DNA from 3 places in the Bacillus capparidis genome. Region 3 is predicted to be linked to each of the others. Evidence: riboswitches for the same ligand, from Rfam matches in the RefSeq annotation. Region 3 holds a riboswitch; each other region holds the start of a gene.
What was found. Region 3 has a riboswitch for S-adenosylmethionine ahead of JOC74_RS12280 (methionine ABC transporter ATP-binding protein). Riboswitches for the same ligand answer to the same signal wherever they lie in the genome.
Positions count from the first base shown of each region.

Region 1 (7,831 bases), on a different contig from region 3:
AAGGCCACTGTACAGAAAATTAAAGTTCGGAATTTGATTCGATATTTTAACAAGGCATGATAAGGGCGAAGGTATATACACATATCACCAGGAAGTTGGATTCAGATGCCGGAAATGCATTTTTAGAGGCTAGAAATTGAAAAGGTCAGTTGTTTGGTCGGTTGGAAGAAATCAAAAAATAAAAAGCCACTTCCGAAGAAGTGGCTTTTTTATATGAGAATCCCTTGTTCCATAAGGGTTCTCGGGGTTTGGCACCCAATGATTCCGACTGGGCTCGAACCAGCGACCTCTACCCTGTCAAGGTAGCGCTCTCCCAGCTGAGCTACGGAATCGGATAAATCAATACGCTGGAATATGTACCGACATACATTATTATAATCAGATAACTTATTTTCGTCAATAGTTTTTTTAACCTTGTCTAATTTTCTATTTCTAGATAAATTAAGCCAACTGGTAGAGTTTATGATAAGAAGAAAATTAAATCAATCAACTATGAAAATCGACAACACTGTTTAGTTCCTGAAAAAACAGGAATCCCTGCTAAAAACAGGGTTCCTGATCAGGCACAACTCTAGACCGTAAAACTAGATGAAACAGCCTCAAGAGCTTGGTCGAAGTCTTTGATCAAGTCCTCTGCTGCTTCGACACCTGCACTTAGACGGAGCAATCCGTCAGTAATTCCTCGTTTTTCTCTTTCCTCTTTCGGCATAGAAGCATGAGACATTTTTGCCGGATACGACAAGATGGATTCGACAGCACCTAAGCTGACTGCAAATACAGGCAGTTTTAATTGTCGGACGACTTTCCGTACTGCATCTTCATTTTCCAATTCAAAAGAAAGTACAGCACCGTCTCCCAGCGACTGGCTCTTATGGATAGAAGCACCCGGATGAGAAGAAAGCCCTGGATAATACACATTTTTTACTGCCGGATGTCCGTTAAAGTACTCTGCCAGCTGCTTGGCTGTTTGGCTTGACCTTTCCAGCCTGACTTGCAGCGTTTTTAATCCTCTTAAAATAAGCCAGCAATCTTGGACGCCTAGAACCGCGCCAAATGAATTTTGCAGCTTATAAAGCTCTTGAGCAAGGTCTGGATCCTTAACAGCGGCAAGACCTGATAAGACATCGCTGTGTCCGCCCAAAAATTTCGTTGCACTATGCAGCACAATATCTACACCAAGGTCGAGCGGACGTTGAAGTGCAGGCGTCATAAAAGTATTATCGAGAAACGTTAAACAGCCATTTGCGCGCGCCAGTTTTACAACTCCTCGAATGTCTGTAATACCTAAGGTCGGGTTTGACGGTGTTTCCATATAGATGACTTTCGTATTTGGCTGAATATGTAACGCAACCTCATTGAGATCAGTCATATCAACAAATGAATGCTCAATGCCAAACCGGTTTAACACCTCGGTCACCATTCGGAAGGTGCCCCCGTAAACTTCTCTTGTCACTAGTACATGGTCTCCTTTTGACAACAGCAAAAAGGCGGTAGAGATCGCAGCCATTCCTGATGCAAAAGCAAATCCTCTTACTCCTCCTTCTAGAGCGGCTATCGTTTCTTCCAGCGCCTGTCTTGTCGGGTTTCCTGATCTGCTGTAATCAAATTCTCCAAACTCGTCAAAAGAAGCTTGATGGAAGGTAGAAGCGTGCTGTACAGGTACACTGACAGCACCAGTTGACCCATCAGTTTTATGCTCATTATGAAGAAGCCTTGTATCAAAACTCCAGTTATTACTCATACGTTACAGCCTCCTCTTTTACTTTCTCAAGTGCAATTCTTAGATCATCCTTTAAGTCCTCTACATTTTCGATCCCGACAGAGAAGCGTAAAAGCCGATTACAGACTCCATTTGCGATGCGAATCTCTTCTGGTATATCCATATGGGTTTGCGTCGCAGGATAAGTGATGAAACTTTCAACTCCGCCAAGACTTTCAGCAAAGCAGATCGTTTGCAGGTTTTTTAAAAATGGATTAACCATTTCTTCTTTCAGGATTCGAAAAGAAAGCATTCCCCCGCGTCCTGGGTATAAGACGTCGGTGATTCCTTCCTGCTCGATAAGAAATGCCGCAAGCTCCTTAGCATTTTCTTCATGTTGTCTCATACGCAAGGCAAGAGTTTTCATTCCTCTCATTAACAGCCAAGAATCAAAAGGTGCTAAAACAGCTCCAATTGCGTTTTGATGCTGAAATAGCTCTTCCGACAATTCTTCTCCTTTTGCTACCACAAGGCCGGCCAAAAGGTCATTATGCCCGCCTAAATACTTTGTCGCGCTGTGAATCACAATATCCGCACCTTCATCAATGGGACGCTGAAGCACCGGGGTATAGAAGGTGTTGTCTACAATCAACAGTAAATTATGCTTTTTCGCAATGTTTGCAACCTTCTCGATACTAACTTCCTGCATCAAAGGATTCGTCGGAGTTTCAAGAAATATCGCTTTTGTATTTTCATTGATGTTTGACTCCGTACAGTCCTCATTATCTAAATCATCATAGATAAAAGTAAGTCCGTATTTTTTCCATTCATTTTCAAACAAACGGTAGGTTCCCCCATATAAATCAGAGGAAACAATGATTTCGTCTCCGCTTTTAAATAACGCCATAATCGTATGAATGGCTGCCATACCAGAGCTGAATGCAAAGCCTCTAGTTCCTCCTTCAAGGCTTGCGATTGCATCTTCTACAAGCTGTCTTGTCGGATTTTTCGTGCGAATATAATCAAAACCCGTTGATTCGCCGATTCCTAAATGGCGGTATGCCGAGGAAAAATAAATCGGCGGATTAACAGCTCCTGTCGTTTCTTCACTTTTGTTTCCAATTTGTGCAAGTTTCGTTTCTACATGTCGAGTCATTTGGACACCATCCCTTTAAAAATTAAAAACCCTTCTTCATAAGAAGAAGGGTTTAACTCTTCCTCTTATCTTTCAAGCAAAAGAACGCTTGCTGGATTTAGCACCTTGGTGCAAGCTGATTGAACAGCATGCATAACCGGTTGCTGAGGTTTCTTCGGGCCAGTCCCTCCACCTCTCATGATAAGAACGTATTCGTATATTCTAATTTTTCTTTACTTTAACGTACTCCATCCTATTTTTCAAGAGCTTATATAAAAGTTTTTATCTTTTCTTCCATGCTTGTTCTTTGCTAAACTATAGGTAATCATAAAAATTATACTTTTTGTGACAATAGATGGAAACGCTTTAATTTTTTGCAATTGCGGGGGAATAGTTGTGACTAGCAAAAAAGGTGTTATAAACGAGGAAAAGCTTTATTCGAACGAATTAGCCGAACATATGGATGTATTGACGTATTTGCCCAAAACCTTTTCACCGTTGTACACGTACCATGTCATTATTGCCCAAGACGGTAATGATTATTTTCGATTAGGACGAATTGCCCGTCAGGCAGAAGCTCTTATGAATGACGGAAGTATGGAAAGATGCATAATTGTCGGTATACCATACAACAGTGTCAGTGAACGGAGAAACACCTATCATCCAGAAGGAACAAAATTTAATGCGTATAAACGATTTTTGGCAAAAGAGCTCATCCCATTCATTGACGAAAAATTTTCGACTTATCAGGTTGGTACCGGCCGAACGTTAATCGGCGACTCACTGGGCGCGACCGTTTCCTTGATGACCGCTCTTGACTATCCAAATATTTTCGGCAATATCATCATGCAATCGCCTTATGTCGATCAACATGTTTTACAAGCGATAAAAGATACCGAGTCCCTTCATCTCTTAAGCATCTATCATCAAATCGGCACAAAAGAGACTGAAGTACACACCTCAGACAAACAGGTTCTTGATTTTGTCAAACCAAATCAAGAATTAAAACAGCTGCTCGAGAATAAAAATGGCATTTATTATTTTGAAAGCTTTGACGGTGATCATAAATGGACGTATTGGCAGCCATTGATCACGCATGCTTTAAAGAAGATGCTCTCAATGTCTCCTTAATTTTTTGGTATACTATATAATATGAAACACTAAGGAGGTTCACTATGAAATACGGAATTGTTTTATTTCCTTCAAAAAAACTCCAGGATATCGCAAATTCTTACCGTAAACGTTACGATCCAAATTATGCACTCATTCCTCCTCATATAACATTGAAACCGGCTTTTGAAGCAAGCACTGAAGTCATTCACGCTCTTGTTCCAAAGCTGAAAGCAACGGCAAAAAAGTTAAACCCAGTGACTATAAACATAACAAAATACAGCTCATTTGCCCCTGTAAATAATGTGATTTACATGAAGATTGAACCGACAAAAGAGTTGAACCATCTTTATGAGGCTATTCATAATGATAGCTTGGACGCAGAACCGGAAAATCCTTTTGTTCCGCATGTGACAGTAGCCCAAAAGATATCTGAAGATGAACATTCCGATGTGCTTAGCTCGTTAAAAATGACAGACGCTGCCCATGAAGAGACAATCGATCGTTTTCATTTGCTTTATCAGCTCGAAAACGGGTCTTGGACTGTGTATGACACATTCATTTTAGGAGAAGGAGAATAAATATTGATAGCAACAATTGCAGAAACTGATCAACAACGGAAAGATGCTTTATCTATAAGAAATGAAGTATTTATTAACGAACAGAAAGTATCTCCGGAAATCGAGATGGATGAACTTGATGAGACCTCTGTCCACGTTGTATTGTATGATGGAGAGAAGCCGGTTGCTGCCGGGAGAACTCGATTATTCGAAGGTATGGGAAAGCTCGAACGCATTTGTGTATTAAAATCCTACCGATCCAAAGGTTGCGGAAAACAGATTGTGAATGCTCTCGAAGAAGCGGCGGCTAAGCTTGGGGCATCTTCTTTTCTGTTATATTCTCAAGTCCAAGCAGCTGTCTTCTACGAAGCTCAAGGCTATAAAACTGTATCTGGAGAGTTTTTGGCTGCAGGAATCCCGCACGTTAAAATGATAAAGGAAAAACTGTAAAAAACCATTGTGTGAAAAGGTTGTTTTTTAAGGTTTAAACATATTCTTGAAAGTACCTGCCTTTTCCATTCTCAGAATAAAAATTGTTCTGACGGCGTTTACGATTTCCACCCCAATTTGGCTGATAGCTTTTTGGGGTGTTTTTTTCCAGCTCACGGTAAACGAGTTCCCCTTGGATGCTCTTCACTTTTGAGACTTGGGCATAATTGCTTTTTCGGTTCATCCTGCTCGCGTATTGTATGTATTGGTCAAGCTGAACGTGCGGAGCATAAATCATTTCATACGCCTCCTTCCCATTGTGATGTCCTTTCCCCTTTCATTTTCATTTTAAACTCACAATTATCTATTCCATATAATGAACAGTGTTACCTTTTAAAAAAAAGCAGAGTGAAACATATCTGTTTCACTCTGCAGTAGAATTGTAATATCTTTATTTTTTCATCATTTTGCTGATCGTTCCAAAATCAAGCTTTTCTTTTCCGCTAGTAATCGATTGGACGATTTTATCTTCCATTTCTTTTGGAACTTTTCGATTAGCCATTTGGGCTACCCGTTGGATTACGCCTCTTACCGTCTTTTCATCTTTAAAATTCGCATGCTGCAATGAATTGGCAAGCTCCAATACATCTTTCATATTGACGCCCGTTTTCTTTTCAACATTTTTGAAAAATTGATTGTCCATTTAACTGCCTCCTTTTATGGGAGTGATAGGATATTGTATGAAGAAAAAACAATTTTGTGCTTGGTTCATAAACTCCCCTATTTTCTAATCCGCTGAATCAAACAAAAAAAGGTACGGTTTTAATCGACCGCACCTTTCATTCGTCCTTTCGATTGATTAACTATAAAAAGAAGCGCCTACGATAATCAAAAGAATGAACAAAACAACCACTAGAACAAACCCCGAACCGCCATAGCCACCTCCGTAGCCATATCCGCCGTATCCGTAGCCCATGTGCATTCACCTCCCTTTCTCATACTGTATGAAGATGAATGTATTTTGTTTGGATAAATGCATAGGTTCACATGAAAATCCCAAATGAGTCAGATTTTTTTCCTTGCGCAATCAACCATTGTTCGGTCTGACTGTCAAATTTATCCATTTCCCGATCAAAATTATCAGCTGATATCTGGAACTTATCAAATGCTCGTTCATTTTTAATTATTATTTTCTCATGCTTGCTAATGTCATAATTATGCTGCCGGTAAATCGATTCAATCATTTTTTCAAAGCTGTTCAACGGATGCTCCTCCCTTCCACTGCATTAATATGCAGCCCGCAAGAATTTGGGAAGAGGCTTTAAAATAAAGAGAAAAAAACCGACATCAGCCGGCTTCTTTAGTTCGAATATTTTTTCTTTTTGCAGCCGCAGCCGCTTTTTTTTATCGGTTTTTTCAACGTAGATTGATAGTTTTGAGAGACCTGCTTTTGTATACGAGGGGAAGGCTTATGCATTTGGTTCATTGTGTTTTCCTTCCTTTCTTTTCAGATAACATATTATATGAATCATAATTCATAAGTTTCTGGACATCTGACTTAACATTCAGCAATTTTCTAGTAATTGTTTCTAATAGATCAACAATACCTGCAAGTGAAAGTATTGCATCTGCTTTTTATAAGAGCTTCTTCGTGAAAAAAGAATAAACATCCAAAAATATTCATATTTCCACCCTCAATTGACCGTAATTCCTATACTTAGAACTCCATTCCAATGTATGCGCCTTCTTTAAGAAACATGAGCTGTAACTGAGGCGGAGTTTAAGGATCTGAAACCTTAGACTTAAGGAAATTAGGCTGTGAAGATGCAGTGCTAAGAGGATTTTTAGGCAGAAATACAGTCAAATATTTAAAAATAGGTGAATTCGTTATACAAAATCATTCATGTTACATTTAATAAATGTAAACGGAAGGAGGAATAATAGATATGAATTCAACACCATACAACCGGGTTGCATTTGATTGCTCTGACCGTCATCCAAATAATTTTAGTGACAAAAGAGATGATGTTAATACAGAGGCAGATCAACTAAGTAAAATCGCTCAACTTTCTTCAGAAGTAATTGTTATTAAAGATTCTTTGGACATTGACGTTCAAACAACTAAACACAAGAAGCTGATTTTCTGCAAGCAGCTTTACAAATAGCGATTGCCCTCGTTATTAACCTTACAATTGCTGACAGTAAAAGAGCAGAGCAAATTTCAACCGAACTTTTTCAGGCCTCGTCTATTAAACAAGCAAATCGACAAAAACTCGTCATCGAAAAATCTCGCGACGTTAGCGTGACAACTACAGATACAGACGTGGCACTTTCCATCCAACATCTTGTCCAAATCTTGGTGGCTCTAGTCGCTTCTATAGATATTAAATAAGGTTTACTGAAAAAACTAAAATTGGCGGATTTTTTTCTTGCGAAATCAACCATTGTTCTGTCTAATAGGCAAATTTCTTCGTACGACTGCTAATTTGAGCTGCATTTTGTCAGAATGTAATTTTTTCATGTAGAGTTACGCTGCCGGTATAACGATTAAATCAATTTATTAACTGTTCTCCAAATACATTTTTTATGTAGCTAAAAAAGCTTTCGGAGAATTTATAAAAAATGGATATTAAACATGATTTTTGTTTTGCAGCAGACTAAAGCCGCTTTTCATTAACGGTGTTTTTATAGATTAATATTTATGAAAATACTTCTTTAGAAAATGCGGGAAGGCATTTGCTTTTCATTCATAATATTTCCTTCCCTTTTTTATAGCATATTATATGAATCGAACTACATTTGTTTCTGGACATCTGTCTCAATCTTCCAATAATTTTCTAATAATCGTTTCTAATAGAGCTGCAATCCCTGCAAGGGCAAGAATCGCCATCAGCCATT
Region 1 covers NZ_JAFDST010000001.1:158,011-165,841, reverse strand. The annotation lists tRNA gene JOC74_RS00865 (tRNA-Val) at 260-332, opposite strand; gene metC (cystathionine beta-lyase) at 572-1,741, opposite strand; gene JOC74_RS00855 (methionine biosynthesis PLP-dependent protein) at 1,734-2,855, opposite strand; SAM riboswitch class I at 2,918-3,042, opposite strand; gene JOC74_RS00850 (esterase family protein) at 3,231-3,965, shown strand; gene JOC74_RS00845 (YjcG family protein) at 4,010-4,525, shown strand; gene JOC74_RS00840 (GNAT family N-acetyltransferase) at 4,529-4,954, shown strand; gene JOC74_RS00835 (hypothetical protein) at 4,989-5,231, opposite strand; gene spoVIF (sporulation-specific transcription regulator SpoVIF) at 5,385-5,636, opposite strand; gene JOC74_RS00825 (YjcZ family sporulation protein) at 5,793-5,909, opposite strand; gene yjzK (protein YjzK) at 5,977-6,195, opposite strand; gene JOC74_RS23780 (hypothetical protein) at 6,294-6,419, opposite strand; gene JOC74_RS23285 (spore coat protein) at 6,880-7,098, shown strand; gene JOC74_RS24230 (spore coat protein) at 7,236-7,325, shown strand; gene JOC74_RS00810 (DUF1360 domain-containing protein) at 7,752-7,831, opposite strand, start outside.
Region 1: linked by a shared signal. The riboswitch ahead of JOC74_RS00855 (methionine biosynthesis PLP-dependent protein) and the one ahead of JOC74_RS12280 (methionine ABC transporter ATP-binding protein) in region 3 are both predicted to bind S-adenosylmethionine.

Region 2 (7,831 bases), on a different contig from region 3:
GTATTTACTCGCATCAAGAACCATCCAGCCAATTCCACTTGTTGCCGCAACCATTTCAGCCGCAACAAGTGTTGCATACGTTATACCAATGGCTGTCCGTAATCCTGTAATAATATCAGGCAGACAAGAGGGCAAGATGATATGCCATAATACTTTGCTTTTTGTTCCCCCAAGAGAAAGCGCCGCATTGATACGATCACTAGGTAATTTTTGGACACTTGATACTATGGTGATAAATAATGGTGCAAAAGCGCTTAAAAACAATAAAGCAATTTTTGACTTATCGTCGATACCAAGCCATAATACTAGAATTGCATAATATGCAAGTGGCGGCAGAGGACGATAAAATTCAATAATCGGATCAAAAACAGCACGTATATATTTTGAATATCCGCATAATAGCCCTAGTGGGACAGCTATTAAGAATGCAAGAAACAGCGCGGAAAAGAGACGATACATACTATTAGAAATATGAGAAAGCAGCGAAGCTCCTTTATACCCTTGTGTGAAAAGTTCAATAAATGAAGCCCATACAGCCTGTGGTGTAGGAATAAAAAATGGATCTACCCACTTCAAATTTGTAATGATTGTCCACACAATGAATAAAATGATTACACTGGCTAAGGAAATGCCTTTCACTATCAAATTGTGCTTTCCATACGTATGACTGTTCTCCATTTGACATCTTCCTTTATAAATAAAATTTAGGGTTCGCTGGAGGGATATACCAGACCCCATTTCCGGAGGGAGCCCCACCAATAACTAAAATATCCGCCTTTAGAAGCAGGTCATAGTATTGATTCACTAACCTTCGTATTGTTAAGCAAGAAAAACACTCCTTCTAAGAGAAAATAAAAAAGACTCTTATCAATTTACGTCTTTACGTAAGATAAGAGTCTCTGGTTATCCAGTCGACCATTTATTTGGATTTGGAAGAAATTAAAGAAAACTTTTCTTATAAATCAATATTTATTCTTATTTAGCAAGAAATGATTTTTCTCTGTCTTGTCAATTTGTGTAATCTATTCATCGTTAACGGTGATTAACACTGAACCATACTAGCAGACTAAAAATATAAGAAATCTTGACTTCATCCACAATTGCCACTTTTCTACCACTACAGTCATAAATACAAACTAAATTAAGAGGTTCAATTTGGCTTTGCAGTCCGGACTGCACTTGCTAAGCGGAAAGATATCGATAAATTCTGCCATTATAATATCCATAGTTTCCTTACCTGTCAAGTATGAATTAGCGAACCTTGTTGATACACATTGAGAAAAAATTGATCAGTGCAGTTTTTTCAATGTTTATTTTTACAGTTATAGATAATTTTTCAATATCCTCTGATTGACTCTCACTAACAAGTTCTTCCATCATCCCTATGCCAATCTCTACCCCAACAATTCATAAATTTTATTTTGATGAACAAAACAAAGAAGGTTTTATTACAATATAATTCCGCCCTATTTAATAGGTTTTGATCATTCATTACTCTCTTTATAATTAAATTGATATAATTATTATATCGTATTTTATTTATAAATAATACACTTTATATTTTTTCAATATAATTTAAACATAAACTGATATTCTTTCAAAAGTAAAATCCCATTAAAATTTTATAGAAAAGAAACCCTTGACATTTTTTAATTATAACAATATATTTGTAAACAAATCTAACCAATAACTTAATATTAATTTTTTCTTATCCAGAGAGACTGAGGGACAGGCCCAATGAAGTCTCGGCAACGGGTTTATGACACCGTGCCAATTCCTGCAAATGCTTCTGCATTGGAAGATGAGAATGAGGTAGCTTATTTCCGAGAGCCCCACTATTTTCTTCTGAATAAGAAAATAGTGGGGCTTTTTGTTCTAATTTTTTTAAGGAGTGTGTGCATTGATTGAATTTAAGCAAGTAGCAAAAACTTTCACATTAGGAAAAAGGGAAATTCACGCAGTAAAAGACGTTACTCTCTCTATTTCTCAAGGTGAAATTTTTGGAATTATAGGTTTTAGTGGCGCTGGAAAAAGCACACTATTGAGACTTGTTAATATGTTGGAGAATCCCACTAACGGTTCTATTACGGTTCAGGGAGAGGACATATCTAGCCTTTCCCAAAAAGAGATTCGAAGTCTCCGCAGACGAATTGGCATGATTTTTCAAAACTTTAATTTATTTTCCTCTCGGACAGTAGCTGGAAATATAGCTTATCCTCTTAAACTTGCTGGGTTCCCCAAAAAGGAAATAAAGGCTAGAGTTACAGAGCTGCTGCAGTTTGTAGGCTTAACTGATAAAGCAAATGATTATCCGGAGCAGTTATCTGGCGGGCAGAAACAGAGGGTAGGAATAGCGCGCGCCCTTGCCACCTCTCCAGATATCCTAATTTGTGATGAAGCTACATCTGCTTTAGACCCAGATACAACAGGAGAAATTCTCCGCCTTTTAAAAAGGGTCAATAAGAGTTTAGGGATCACTATTTTGCTCATTACACATGAGATGCATGTAATTCAATCCATCTGTGATAGGGTTGCTGTGATGGAAAATGGCACAGTTGTTGAAACAGGATCACTTTTTGATACCTTCACAAAACCACAGCATTTGACAACTAAACGGTTTATTCAATCTGTTCAGCAGGATCGTCCTTCTGAAGTATTACTATCTCAATGGAAGGAAAATGGAGGGAAAAATTTATATCGGATTGTTTTCAGCGGCGAATTAACAAACAATCCCGTTCTATCCCAGATTACAAGAAAACATGATATAGACATAAATATTATTTATGGATCTATCAAAGAGCTTCAAGAAAAATTTTACGGAAACTTATTGGTATCATTTGAAGGGCATCAAGCAGCTATCGACAATGTAATTTCCGAGTTAAAAGAAACCGTTGAAATAGAGGAGGTGATCATTTAATGAGAGTGGACTGGACAACATTTTGGCCAAGGATAGTGGAATCAACAGGAGAAACGATTCTAATGGTAATTGCGACTTTAATATTTGGTTCCATTCTTGGCATCATCATTGGTTTATTGCTTTTTATCACTAGAAAAGGAAATATATTAGAAAATAAAATTTTATTTCAGGCATTGAACATTTTAATTAATATCATTAGGCCTATTCCTTTTATTATTTTTCTTGTTGCTATTAGCCCTCTAACTCGCTCCATTATTGGGACAACTATCGGAACTTGGGCAGCCATTTTCCCAATGACCATCGCAGCATCTTTTGGTATAGCAAGAATTGTGGAGAATAATTTAATCAGCATTGATCCTGGCGTAATTGAAGCAGCAAAGGCAATGGGAGCAAACCCTCTTCAAATTATCTTTACTGTATTAATTCCTGAAGCTTTAGGGCCTCTTATCCTTGGATTAACTTTTGTAACCATCGGTTTAATAGATTTTTCTGCCATGGCCGGAACAGTCGGAGGCGGTGGATTAGGTCATGTTGCCATGACTTATGGCTACCAACGTTTTGATGGCAGCGTCATGCTGGTTACCGTTGTCATATTAATTTTGCTTGTCCAGCTAGCGCAATGGATCGGGAATACATTGTCTCGAAAAATAATGCGCAGATAAAGTGAAACTTCAATCTGACCGTTAATGCGGGATAAAAACCAAACAGAATAAAGGAGATTGTTAAAATGAAAAAAATAACACTATTATTTTTATTATTATTGGCAGTATGGGTGCTTGCTGCTTGCGGCAATGACTCAGCATCAGGCGGCTCCAATAAAACTATTAAAGTAAAAATCGGGGTTACTGGTACAGATGGAGAAGTGTGGCCCACTTTAAAAGAAAAAGCTAAAAAAGAAGGAATAGAAATTGAGCTTATTGAGTTTTCTGACTACACCCTTCCTAATCAAGCATTAGCTAATAAAGAAATTGATATTAACTCTTTCCAGCACATCGCTTTTCTGAGCCAATTCACAAAAGAAAACAATGCTGATTTAGTGCCTATCGGCGCAACTGTCATTGCACCTATGGGGATCTACTCCGAGAAAATAAAAGATATTAATGATATCAAAAATGGACAAAGAATTGCTATTCCTGATGATCCTTCTAACCAAGCTCGTGCATTAAAGCTCCTTGAATCAGCTGGGTTAATCAAATTAGCGGATGATTTTGGACTTTTCGGCGATCCATCAAAAATAGTTGAAAATCCAAAAAATCTAGATATCTTTCCCGTTGTGGCACAACAAACACCACGTGTTCTTCCAGATGTTGCTGCATCCGTCATTAACAATGGTGTTGCAGGACAAGCCGGATTAGACCCTGTAAAAGATCCGATTTTTCTAGAAGACGCTAGTGATAAAAATGCTCTTCCTTATGTCAACGTATTTGCTGCACGTGCAGAAGATGAAAATAATAAAACCTATCAACGAATTGTTGAGTTATATCATGAAGCAGATGTGATAAAAGCCGTTGAGGCAGATACAAATGGTGGATCTATTGTTGTAGACACTTCAAAAGAGGATTTAATAAAACAATTTAAAGACCTATAAGAGGGGGATTATCATGAGCGAAACATTGACTGGCATAGAATTGATTACAAATTCTATCAATGAAAATAAAGAGCTATATATACAAACAAGCCAAGCTATTCACGCAAAACCTGAAATTGGGAACCAAGAGTTTTTTGCAAGTAAAACACATGTAAACATTCTTACAAATGCTGGTTTTACAGTAGATACTGCAGTAGCAGGACACGAAACATCCTTTTATGCTGTAAAAGACAGTGGAATTTCAGGTCCAACCATCGCTTTTCTTGCAGAATATGATGCTTTGCCAGGGTTAGGGCATGCATGCGGCCACAACATCATTGGGACAACTAGCGTTGCTGCTGGAATTGCCCTTTCTCAAACACTTGCAGAAACAGGCGGACGTGTTGTTGTGTTAGGAACACCAGCTGAAGAAGGCGGTCCTAACGGAAGTGCAAAAGGCAGCTTTGTTAAACATGGCTATTTAAAAGACGTTGATGTCGCATTAATGATACATCCATCCGGAAAAACCTCTTTAACTAGCGGATCCCTTGCAGTTGATCCACTTGATTTTCATTTTTATGGAAAGGCTGCTCATGCAGCTGGTTCCCCCGAGAAGGGAATTAATGCCTTAGATGCCGTTATCCAGCTATTTAATGGCATTAATGCACTTCGCCAACAGCTCCCTGATGATATTCGTATTCATGGAATTATTACACATGGCGGCGATGCGCCAAATATTATTCCTGAATACGCAGCGGCTCGTTTCTATATCCGAGCAGAATCTTGGAAAAAAACAGAAGAAGTTTCTGCTAAAGTCCGCTCCGTTGCAGAAGGAGCTGCACTTGCAACTGGTACGACTGTAAAAATAGAAAGATTCCAAAATGAAGTAAAAGATCTAATACTAAATCCAGTATTAGACGAAATTTTACATAAAGAATTAGAGTCAGTAGGAGAAACGGTCAATTTAGAAAAGTCTACTGGTAAAGGCTCAACAGATGCCGGTAATATTAGCTATGAAGTGCCTACTGCGCACCCCTATATAAGAATTGGCCCTGATGACTTAATTGCACACACAAACGATTTCAGAGAAGCCGCAAAGTCTGAACTTGGTAATCAAGCACTAATCAAAGGTGCCAAAGCTCTCGCAAGAGCCGGCTACCGCCTTTTAACAGATCCATCATTATTGCATCGTGTAAATAAAGCATTCGATCTTGCTAAAAATGAGAAAAGTTGATTAGTAACATAACCATTAGCAGATTCACCTTTATAACACAATTGATAGTATTTTATTACTTTTCATCAATAATACTAGGATTATATATGGTAATAGTTATTCAACTCTCCACATCCTAAAACAAGAGAAATCCTGGTCTTTTTAAAAAAGATCAGGATTGTCGCTTTTTAGTTTTTTATAGGCATTGATAAAATCATCGGGAGCTTCCTTTATTAAATATGAACGTACTCCTCTTGATGTATGCAGATAAAGAAATCCGAAATTTCCTTTTTTTCGATAGGAAACATCCCAAACAGATTCTAAAGGATACTTGTCAGCTTTAACAGCAATACCATCTTCAAATAGATTAATATCAAAAGAAGATTCAACCGTTCGTTTTTCAACCCAGCCGATTTCCTGGCGAACTTCGAAACAACGGTGACTAGCAAGTATTTTCATCTGCTGCTGCCTCCTTTATGTATCTCATCATCAGCTGTCCGATTCTCTTGATTATTTTGAGACCAGTCTCCCTATCCTTCCATCCTTTCGTCAGCATCGCAATGTATACGAGTCGTTCCTTGTGCTTTAGAATTGCTACATCGTGGTCAATTCCAGGCAGGTCTCCTGTTTTGTTATACAGCTCTATATTCGGACCTACAGGTTGGTTTATCAGCTTGTGAAATTGCTGACCTGACAGCATACTCAGCATTTCTTCTCTATTTAATTCCGTAAAAATAGAATTTTTTTCGGCAATCAGCTTTAAACACCCGACCATATCACGTGCAGTTGTTTCATTTTCTATTCCCGCTTTCATTGCTTGCGTATCCATGAAATGCCGCCTTAGAAAGCTATTTGAGCATCCAACACTGTTTACAAAGGATTGGATATTCTTCATACCAATAAGATCAATCAATAGATTGGAAGCCGTATTGTCGGAAACCGTTATCATAAGTGCCATCAGATTTCTAACCGATAGCTGCTCCACTCCACGAAAACTCTTTAAAACGCCTGAACCGCCGACTCGATCTTGATCCGTTACTTCTATTTTTGTTTCCAAATTGAGCAGATTTACATTAGACTGGCGAAATCCTTCAAGCAAAATTGGAAGCTTAATCACACTTGCAGCTGCCATTCGCTGATTGTCATTGATATTGATTTCACCATCATCTGTACAGATGCAAAGAGAGACGTTTTTCTCGTAAGAACCGATAATGTGGCCAACTTCTGGTTTTGCCTCGGTTAAGTTCATTGATCGGAGCTCCCATCTATTTTGAAAAAGGCTGCTGCCCAATGGAGAGCGTAACAGCCTTATTTTCTTAAACTTAATCCCAATGCTCTTTTATAAATTCATCACGGCCGGATTTTTTTCGATCAAGCTTATACTCATCCGGATTTTTTTTGTGAAAGTCTTGATGGTAATCCTCAGCCGGGTAAAAAGGCGCTGCAGGTAGAATATCTGTCACAATTGGCTTTTTAAATATCCCGCTCTGTTCTAATTTTTTCTTAGATTCAATAGCTTGTTCCATCTGGAGTTCATTATGGTAAAAAATCGCTGTACGATACTGCGGCCCGCGGTCGTGAAATTGCCCCTCCACGTCTGTCGGATCAATCTGCTGCCAATATAGCTCCAACAGCTTTTCATATGGAAAAATATCCGGTTCAAATGTAATTTGAACCACTTCCCTATGACCTGTGGTTCCTGTTTTTATGTCTTCATAGCTAGGGTTTTCAGTTTCGCCGCCCGCATATCCTGATACAATTCCTTCAATTCCAGGTAATTCGTCAAACGGCGTCACCATGCACCAAAAGCAGCCGCCAGCAAATGTTGCTTTCTCCATTAAAACTTCCTCCACTTTCTCATTATTATGAAGAAGTGTACCATAAACGAAGACGTTCGCCTATTGAAAAGCAGTAATGCTTCGGAAAACAAGATTTAATTCAAAGTTTACAGTTTATATGGAATAAATCTTTAGCCAATGAAGTGTGTAAAATGTTTTTGACACCTTCTTTGGTATATTTTATCATATAGGTGTAAAAGATTTTTTACACCTGAGTGTAGAGGCGGTATATGAAATGGAAAATAGAATTAAGGAATACAGAGAGAAAAATAGTCTTTCACAAGGCAAATTAGCAG
Region 2 covers NZ_JAFDST010000003.1:389,893-397,723, reverse strand. The annotation lists gene JOC74_RS15520 (ABC transporter permease) at 1-678, opposite strand, end outside; SAM riboswitch class I at 1,706-1,808, shown strand; gene JOC74_RS15515 (methionine ABC transporter ATP-binding protein) at 1,901-2,917, shown strand; gene JOC74_RS15510 (methionine ABC transporter permease) at 2,917-3,579, shown strand; gene JOC74_RS15505 (MetQ/NlpA family ABC transporter substrate-binding protein) at 3,645-4,505, shown strand; gene JOC74_RS15500 (M20 family metallopeptidase) at 4,519-5,718, shown strand; gene JOC74_RS15495 (hypothetical protein) at 5,860-6,156, opposite strand; gene JOC74_RS15490 (serine hydrolase) at 6,140-6,946, opposite strand; gene msrA (peptide-methionine (S)-S-oxide reductase MsrA) at 7,020-7,535, opposite strand; gene JOC74_RS15480 (helix-turn-helix transcriptional regulator) at 7,771-7,831, shown strand, end outside.
Region 2: linked by a shared signal. The riboswitch ahead of JOC74_RS15515 (methionine ABC transporter ATP-binding protein) and the one ahead of JOC74_RS12280 (methionine ABC transporter ATP-binding protein) in region 3 are both predicted to bind S-adenosylmethionine.

Region 3 (7,831 bases):
TGTATGGAAATCTTTAGTGAGATACAAAACTATGAAGAAAGATATAAGTTATGCTACTGTCGTGGGCTAGAGGGAATTATTTTAGAGTTGGCGGAGCAAATCAAATAAATTAAGGGTAATTAATAGTTATCGGGCCAATAATTGATGGATTTTGACATACCGCCAGTGAAATATGTAATCACGTCGATAAAGTTGTTCTGCAAGCGAATATTAAATAGAACAAAAAAGAGTATAAAGAAATGATTTTATACTGCAAAACATGATGCAATATTAGCAATAATTTTTTCTTTGATTGTTGTCGCTTTAACTTTTATTGGATAAATCCTATTTAATCTTTATTGGACTAACGGGTGTGATACTTCAAGATGGCATCGACTTTTCTTTATTGTCCTAACGAAGCAGGTTAGTACAATAAGAGTAGTTTAAATGCGGTATAATTTTTGAAAGGGGAGATGAATTATGCTTAGGGTAATCTTAGAATTATTTCGCATCGTAGCTATCATTTTTATTCTTGGCAGTTTAATGGGAGCTTTAGTTAATTTAATCTATGCGAGTATGGAAATAAACGTAGATAATCCAACTGGTGGATGGTTTGTTGGTGTAGCAATCTTACTTTTACTATTTGTATTATATAGAAATCGCCTTCAATTTTCAGGATTTTATAAAAGTAAAGGAAAAGAAAAACTCTCAAATAAAATAAGTATTTTCTTAATTTGTTTTTCAATGCTATTGATAACGATTGCTCCCTTATTTCGCTAACGGGTGCTTTACTTTAATAAAGAGTAAAGCGTTTTTTTATTCAGGTTAGTTCAACTGGAGACAAAGACCCTTGTTACACCGAAGAAAGATACTTGAAAATAGTAGAAAACTCAAATATCACTCCGAAGTTAATTCCGAATGTTAATCATAGTTTAGAATATGACGAAAACGCTGTGGAATCTATTGGAGTATTGAGAAATGTGATAAACGACATAGAACAATTTTAATGAAAAACGCTTGGATAAAATATATCCAAGCGTATGCAACGGCTTTTCGGGACATCGATCTGTAAAGATTGATTATAATCCCCCTTGGGGAACCATCCTCCCTTCGAAAGTCAAAAGGAGCTCCTAATACTCGGAAACGTTTCATCATGATTGCTTGGTGTGATTACGGCCAATTGTTTAACAACACAATGCCCAGTGTAACGATAATCATTTTAAACTTTTTCATGCTCATTCCTCCTAATCAATAAAATGTCGTACATCAAAATTGAGTTATTTTCTTGTACTTTAATACCACCATCCAAACGATAAACATTCTCTCCCCAACTTAATCAACAAATATTCTGTCTTTGAAGCTCAATAATTGATTTAATTCAAAAAAATCCCCCTTCTCAATTGTTATAATGTTGTAAAAATTGAGCCCAAGTTCGCCAATTGAAGCATATCCATGTGTTTTTGCCCTTAATTTCATTCTAATATGTGCACCTTTGCTCTTACATACATCGGTGAAAGAGTTTGCTCCCATTTACTTTAGCAATGAAAGGGTTTACTTTGATGATGAAAGGCATTGTGTTGATTCACAAGATTAGCCCTTCCAACTGGAAGGGCTAATTTTATGCTTTCTATCTCCATGTATCATAAGAAGTAACATTGAAATGGTTAAACATAGATATGGCAAGTACAGAAAGGACCATCAATGATTAATCTTTGATTTATGTACAATTAATTTTTGTAAAATATCAGCCAGTCGAAACTTGGAGCTTTGGCTTTAATATGGGAGGGTCTATTCTTGTGGTTCATGTAGCTAAAACCTTAGACAAACCCATATTTTACGGCACAAGAAAAGAATCCATTTTGAAAAAAGATTGATCAAAATGGATTCTTTTCTTGTGAATTAGTATACATTTTTTATAAAAAAGTTTGATCAAAAGTTTTCAAAAATATTGCTACGAGAATATTTTCTTTAAAATTACCATTTAAAAACGGTTAAACTTTTTAATAAACGGTACGACATTATTGAAAACGTCGCAACTTTTTATAAATATCGTGACTTTATTTTAAATCCACACATCGCCGATATTGCAAGCATTGTCAACATGTATCATAAGAAGAAATATGGAGAGTAACATTTCTCGCGAGATATAAGCGAAATTTAGTATTTTAGTCATTCACTAATTATTCGTTATTTCATACGCGCTATAAAGAGGCTAGGGACTTTTCATTAGGCTGTACAAAACGCAGATCGTAAATTGAATGATGTCGCCTTTTGGGTAATTAACCGAACATAAGGGGCCTTGACTTTCGTATGATCAAGGGTAAAACTTTCAACTTTTGCCATAATTCAGATCTCCTCACATGCGCTTTTTTCATTACTTAAATGCAGGGACATATACACCGTTATATGTCTTTTTAATGGTGTTTGCGACCGATTGTGTCTGATAAGCTTTGACCACTTTCTTATACGTGCTGTTGTTCTTGTCTGCAGTACTTGAAACAATGACATTGATCCACGGTTTGTTATTCGGGTCATTGAGATCCGGTTGAATATGATAAATCGAATCTTTTATCGGATCCATTTTATTATCGATGATAAAGTTGCTATTTGTGATCCCTGCAGCAAAGTCTGGAAGCAGACTAGGGATCTTAGCAGGGTCAACTTCGACAATATTCAAGTGCAGTTTATTTTCTGTAATATCTTTCACAGCTGGTGAGTACCCTTTGCTTGGATCAAGTTTGATCAAGCCCGCACTTTCCAAAACTTTGAGTGCTCTTCCAGCATTCGTGACGTTGTTCGGGATAGCAATTTTATCCCCTTCTTTAACCTGTTTGATACTCTTAAGATGATGCGAATAGACGTTTAAAGGAACAATATAGGATTGGCCGATGACGGTAAATTTATACCCTTTTTGCTTTTCTTCCTGATTCAAGAATGCATTGTGCTGGAAAGCCGTTAAATCCAGCTCTTTATTATCTAGAGATTGATTGGCAATGATTCCATCTGTAAATTTCACAAGGCTTACTTTGATGTTATCTTTTGCTAAATTTTTATTGACCTGTTTCCAGATCGGATCATCACTGTTGCCGACAACCCCAACTTTTACTTCCTTTACTTTGTCCGAGCTGCCGTTTGAAGACGAACCGCAGGCAGCAAGAACCAGTATAAAACTAAATATGAGAACTAAACTGCTGATTTTTGTGATTTTATTCATGATGAATTCCTCCTAATGCGTGGTTTTTTTGGTAATCAATGTGCCTATTATTTGAACGATACTGACAAAAATTAAGAGAACAATAATCGATAGATAGGTAGCATCTAATTGATTTTGCTGATAGCCGTAACGAATCGCGAAATCGCCGATCCCTCCGCCTCCGACAACGCCGACAATCGCCGTGAGTCCGATCAGACTGATGACAGTTATCGTTGTTACTCGCGCGATGGAAGAGATACCTTCTTTTAAATAGACGGAAACAATAATTTGAAAAGGCGATAACCCCATGGCAATCCCTGATTCAACCAGTCCTTCATCCACTTCACTTAAAGCGGACTCGATCTGTCTGGAGAAAAAGGGCGTAATGCCAACAATAAGCGGGAATATGGTGCCCTGTACACCGACAGCTGTCCCGGAAATCAATCGGGTAATCGGGATTAATGCTGCAATGAGAATAATGAATGGAATCGAACGGAACAGGTTGATCAACTTATCAAAAATATTAAAAATAAAGGTATTCTCTAAAATCCCATCTTTTTTTGTGGATACCAGAATGATCCCTATCACTAGGCTAAGCAGAAAAGAGATAAGTCCTGACTCAAATACCATTTTCAGCGTTTGAATAATTGAAAGATAAAATTCATCCATCACTTGAGAAACATTAGGAAGCAAGAATTGTATCAAGTTACCCATGGTTTTTTAGCACCTCAATCGCAAAATGCCTTTTTTTCAGATACTGCAGCGCATGATCAATATCCGGCTTCTGACCGCTTAAAATAACAATTAATCCCCCAAGTGGATTATCGCTTAAGATTTGAATATCCCCAAAGACAATATTTGCATCAACGTTATACGCCCTTGATATATAAGAAATGAGCGGCTCGGAAACACTGTTTGAGGTATAGCTCATTTTAAGCAGCAATTGTCCCGGCTGCAGCTGCACCACAGGAGATTTTGTTTTAATTAAGTTTTCCACACTGCCTAACGTTGACGTCGTTTCAATGAATGACTGCGTCAGCTCCTGCTGCGGATTTGAAAAAACTGAGTAAACATCACCTTCCTCAAGGATCTCCCCTTTATCGAGCACCGCGACCTTTTGGCATATTTCTCTGACAACGGACATTTCGTGGGTAATCACCACAATCGTTAATCCCAATTCCTTATTTAATTTCTTCAATAAATAAAGGATCGACTTCGTTGTCTTGGGATCCAAGGCACTTGTTGCCTCATCACACAAAAGGATCTTCGGCCGGTTAACCAGTGCCCTAGCGATCGCCACGCGCTGCTTCTGACCGCCGGACAACTGAGAAGGATAGGCATTTCTTTTGTCCGGCAGCGCAACCAGCTGCAGCAATTCCGTAATTCGCTCATTAATCTCTTTCTTAGTTAAGCCGCTATGTTTCAAAGGAAGAGCAATATTATCAAAAACCGTTCGGGAAGGCATGAGATTGAATTGCTGAAAAATCATACCAATCTTTCTTCGGACTGCCCTTAGTTCTTTTGCTTTTAAACCAACGATATTGCGGCCTTCACAGAAAACATTGCCTTCCGTTGGTTTTTCAATCCCATTAAAACATCTGACCAGCGTCGATTTTCCAGCACCGCTATAGCCAATGATGCCAAATATATCCCCCTTTTCAATTGAGAGATTAACGCCTTTTAATACGGGATGTTCTTTCTTACCATCCGTGAAAACTTTAACCACATGCTCCATACGAATAATCTCTGACGCTGACATTAGTACAGGCCCCCTTTCAATTATTTTCTATCAAAAAGTCTCAAAGATAAGAAGTCTTGTTTGTGGTTCTCCCCATCTTTTGAACACAACCATGTGTTCCTGGAATGAGCAACATAGTGATTCTGCTGGTTTCCCGAGTTTCATTGGGCCAGTCCCTCCGCCGCTCTGGATAAGTAAAAGGATTCATTTTATCTTTTATAAAAGGTTAAGGCTCCCACCTCTAAGCGAAGTGGGACTTTCCAATCAAGTGAGGTCCCCATCTGATTCCCCGATGTTTTAGCTTGCTGAAACGAGTTCACTATTGATGTTTCTTATGAATGTAAAAAAATATCCATATTTATATATAGATGGATTTTTCCAGACGTTGAATTGCTTCAAAGACGGAGGTCTCAGTCACTTCAAAAGGAAGCAAATGAATCGTTTTGTCCGGACTCACAGAATAAGCGGCTAGCTTGCGAATATCTTCTTCAGGACGCGCATCAAGGTGTAAATCCCGCAGATTCATAGGCAGCTTTAGGCACTGGTAAAACGGCTGAAGACGACGGACTTCCTCCCACTTTTCTTCAAGTGCTAATTGAACCATGATCCCATAGGCCACCTTGACGCCATGCAGGATATGTTTTGTCTCAGGGAAAACGGTCAGTGCATCATGGATCGAATGCGCTGCAGTTGCCCGTCCGTATTCGTCGCCGAACCCGCCGACAAGGCCGCCAGCAATTATATTCGTTTCCATCACGAGCTGCCAGGGCTCGGATAAAACGCCTCGTTTCATATCCTCCACAGCCTGTATTGCATACTTCAACGGAATGTCCCGACAAAGTTTAGCGGACTCTCTTGCATACAGAATGGAAAGATGATTCTGATGAACATGGGTGAGCAAACTGTCGGACTCATACCACTTCGCCAGTGTATCAGCAATACCGGCAATAAAATAATCAATGGGAGAATCCAATATTACCCGAGGCTCTATGAGCACAAGACTGGACTGTTTTGGATAAATCTCATGTCCAATGGATACACCATTATCTTTGTAAATAACGCTGAGTGCCGACCATGCCGCACAATTGCTCGCCATTGTCGGCAGTATCACCAGCGGACGCCCGCCAGATTTAAAAGCCGCGGCTTTCGCAGTATCGATCACTTTTCCACCACCAAGCCCGATAACAAGATCAATATCTGATTCCCGGATTTTCTGAATGACACGGTCAATCTCCTGATACGAACATTCGCCTCCGAAGGTCATCTCGTGTACATCGAAACCCGCTCCATTTAGATCGGGCAGATAAGGAGCCGTTTTGTGCCAAGATTTTACACCATGAAGAATAAGAACCCGAGCGGCCGACAGCACCTTGAGAAATTCCGGCAGATAATTATAGGCGCCTTCTTCAGAGATATACTGCTGAGGCCCGACTCTGGATACCAAATGAAAAGACATCGTGCTGAACTCCTTTACCGATAGAATAAATTGCCGTCAACTCTGCTGTTAATTCATCGTCATACCGCCTGTCACATTAATCGCCTGACCTGTCATATAGGAAGACAGGGGGCTAGCCAAAAAGAGAGCGACATTAGCTACATCGGACGGGAGAGCTGTCCTGCCAAGCGGAACTTGCGAACAGTCTTCCTCATATATCTGTTCCGGCGTCATGTTTCTTAATTTGGCACCGTCAATCCGCTCTCGATGCTTCATACTCGTCTCCACAATGCCAGGACAGATCGCATTGACCAAAATTTGTTTAGGAGCCAATTCGATGGCCATGACTTTCGTAAATCCCAGTACTGCATGTTTCGATGAACAATAATTTCCCATACAGCGGTAACCGTTTTTTCCGGCTTGCGAGGCTATGTTGATGATCCTGCCTTCAATACCCCGTTCGATCATCTGACGGGCAACCGCCTGTGTGACTAGGAAAGTTCCTTTGGAGTTGACATCCATGACTCTGTCCCAGTCTTCTTCTTTAATATCTACGGCATAATCCATCGTCGATATCCCCGCGCTATTAACAAGAATATGAATCGAGCCTAGCAAATCAGTCGCCGTTTTCACCGCCTGAGCCACATCCGATTGATTGGTGACATCCAGTCTAAGATGAACCAAACGTTCTGATTTCTGATCCACTTTCTGGTCAAAAGCGATATCGGCCACGGCTACTCCTGCGCCGGCTCCAAGAAACAGATCGGCGATTCCCTTGCCAATGCCGGAACTCCCCCCTATAATTAGTACATTTTTATCTTTTAATTCAATCGTAATCATTTTTCACTCTCAATCTCCCAACTTAGAAAACATTATTTAAATAAGTGAAGCGCCTCAATCCGGTCAACAGCCTCTGCCAATATATCTTCACTGTTCACCAAGCTGATTCTTACAAACTGATTGCCATTTTCTCCAAACCCAATCCCCGGAGCCACGACGATATGCGCATGATCGAATAACAAGTCAGAAAAAGACTGGCTATCATAACCTTCAGGCACCCTCAGCCAGGCAAAAAATGTCCCCGGCGGCGATGCAACATTCCAGCCGATACGCCGCAGGCCGTCGATCAATACATTACGCCTACGCTGATAGGTGCTTACAATATCAGCTGCACATTTCTGGGACGACTTCAGCGCACAAGCTGCCGCATCCTGAACCGCACCAAATACTGTGCTGTAGGCATGCATTTGAAAATGGTTCAATGCCTGAATAATCGATGCATTGCCCACAGCAAATCCAAACCGCCATCCTGCCATATCATAAGTTTTAGACATCGTATAAACTTCAACACCTACGGTCTTCGCATGCTCCGTTTGCAGGAGACTCAATGGTTTGTTGTGATCAAATCCAAGTGAAGCATAGGCAAAATCATTAATCACCGGAATATGATACTTTCTGGCAAAATCAATCGTCTCTTCGCAAAACG
Region 3 covers NZ_JAFDST010000002.1:1,028,135-1,035,965, forward strand. The annotation lists partial or broken gene JOC74_RS12255 (VOC family protein) at 1-108, shown strand, start outside; gene JOC74_RS12260 (hypothetical protein) at 460-759, shown strand; gene JOC74_RS24455 (S-ribosylhomocysteine lyase) at 2,206-2,322, opposite strand; gene JOC74_RS12270 (MetQ/NlpA family ABC transporter substrate-binding protein) at 2,354-3,193, opposite strand; gene JOC74_RS12275 (methionine ABC transporter permease) at 3,206-3,886, opposite strand; gene JOC74_RS12280 (methionine ABC transporter ATP-binding protein) at 3,879-4,931, opposite strand; SAM riboswitch class I at 5,001-5,107, opposite strand; gene JOC74_RS12285 (iron-containing alcohol dehydrogenase family protein) at 5,269-6,366, opposite strand; gene JOC74_RS12290 (SDR family NAD(P)-dependent oxidoreductase) at 6,415-7,185, opposite strand; gene JOC74_RS12295 (aminotransferase class I/II-fold pyridoxal phosphate-dependent enzyme) at 7,218-7,831, opposite strand, start outside.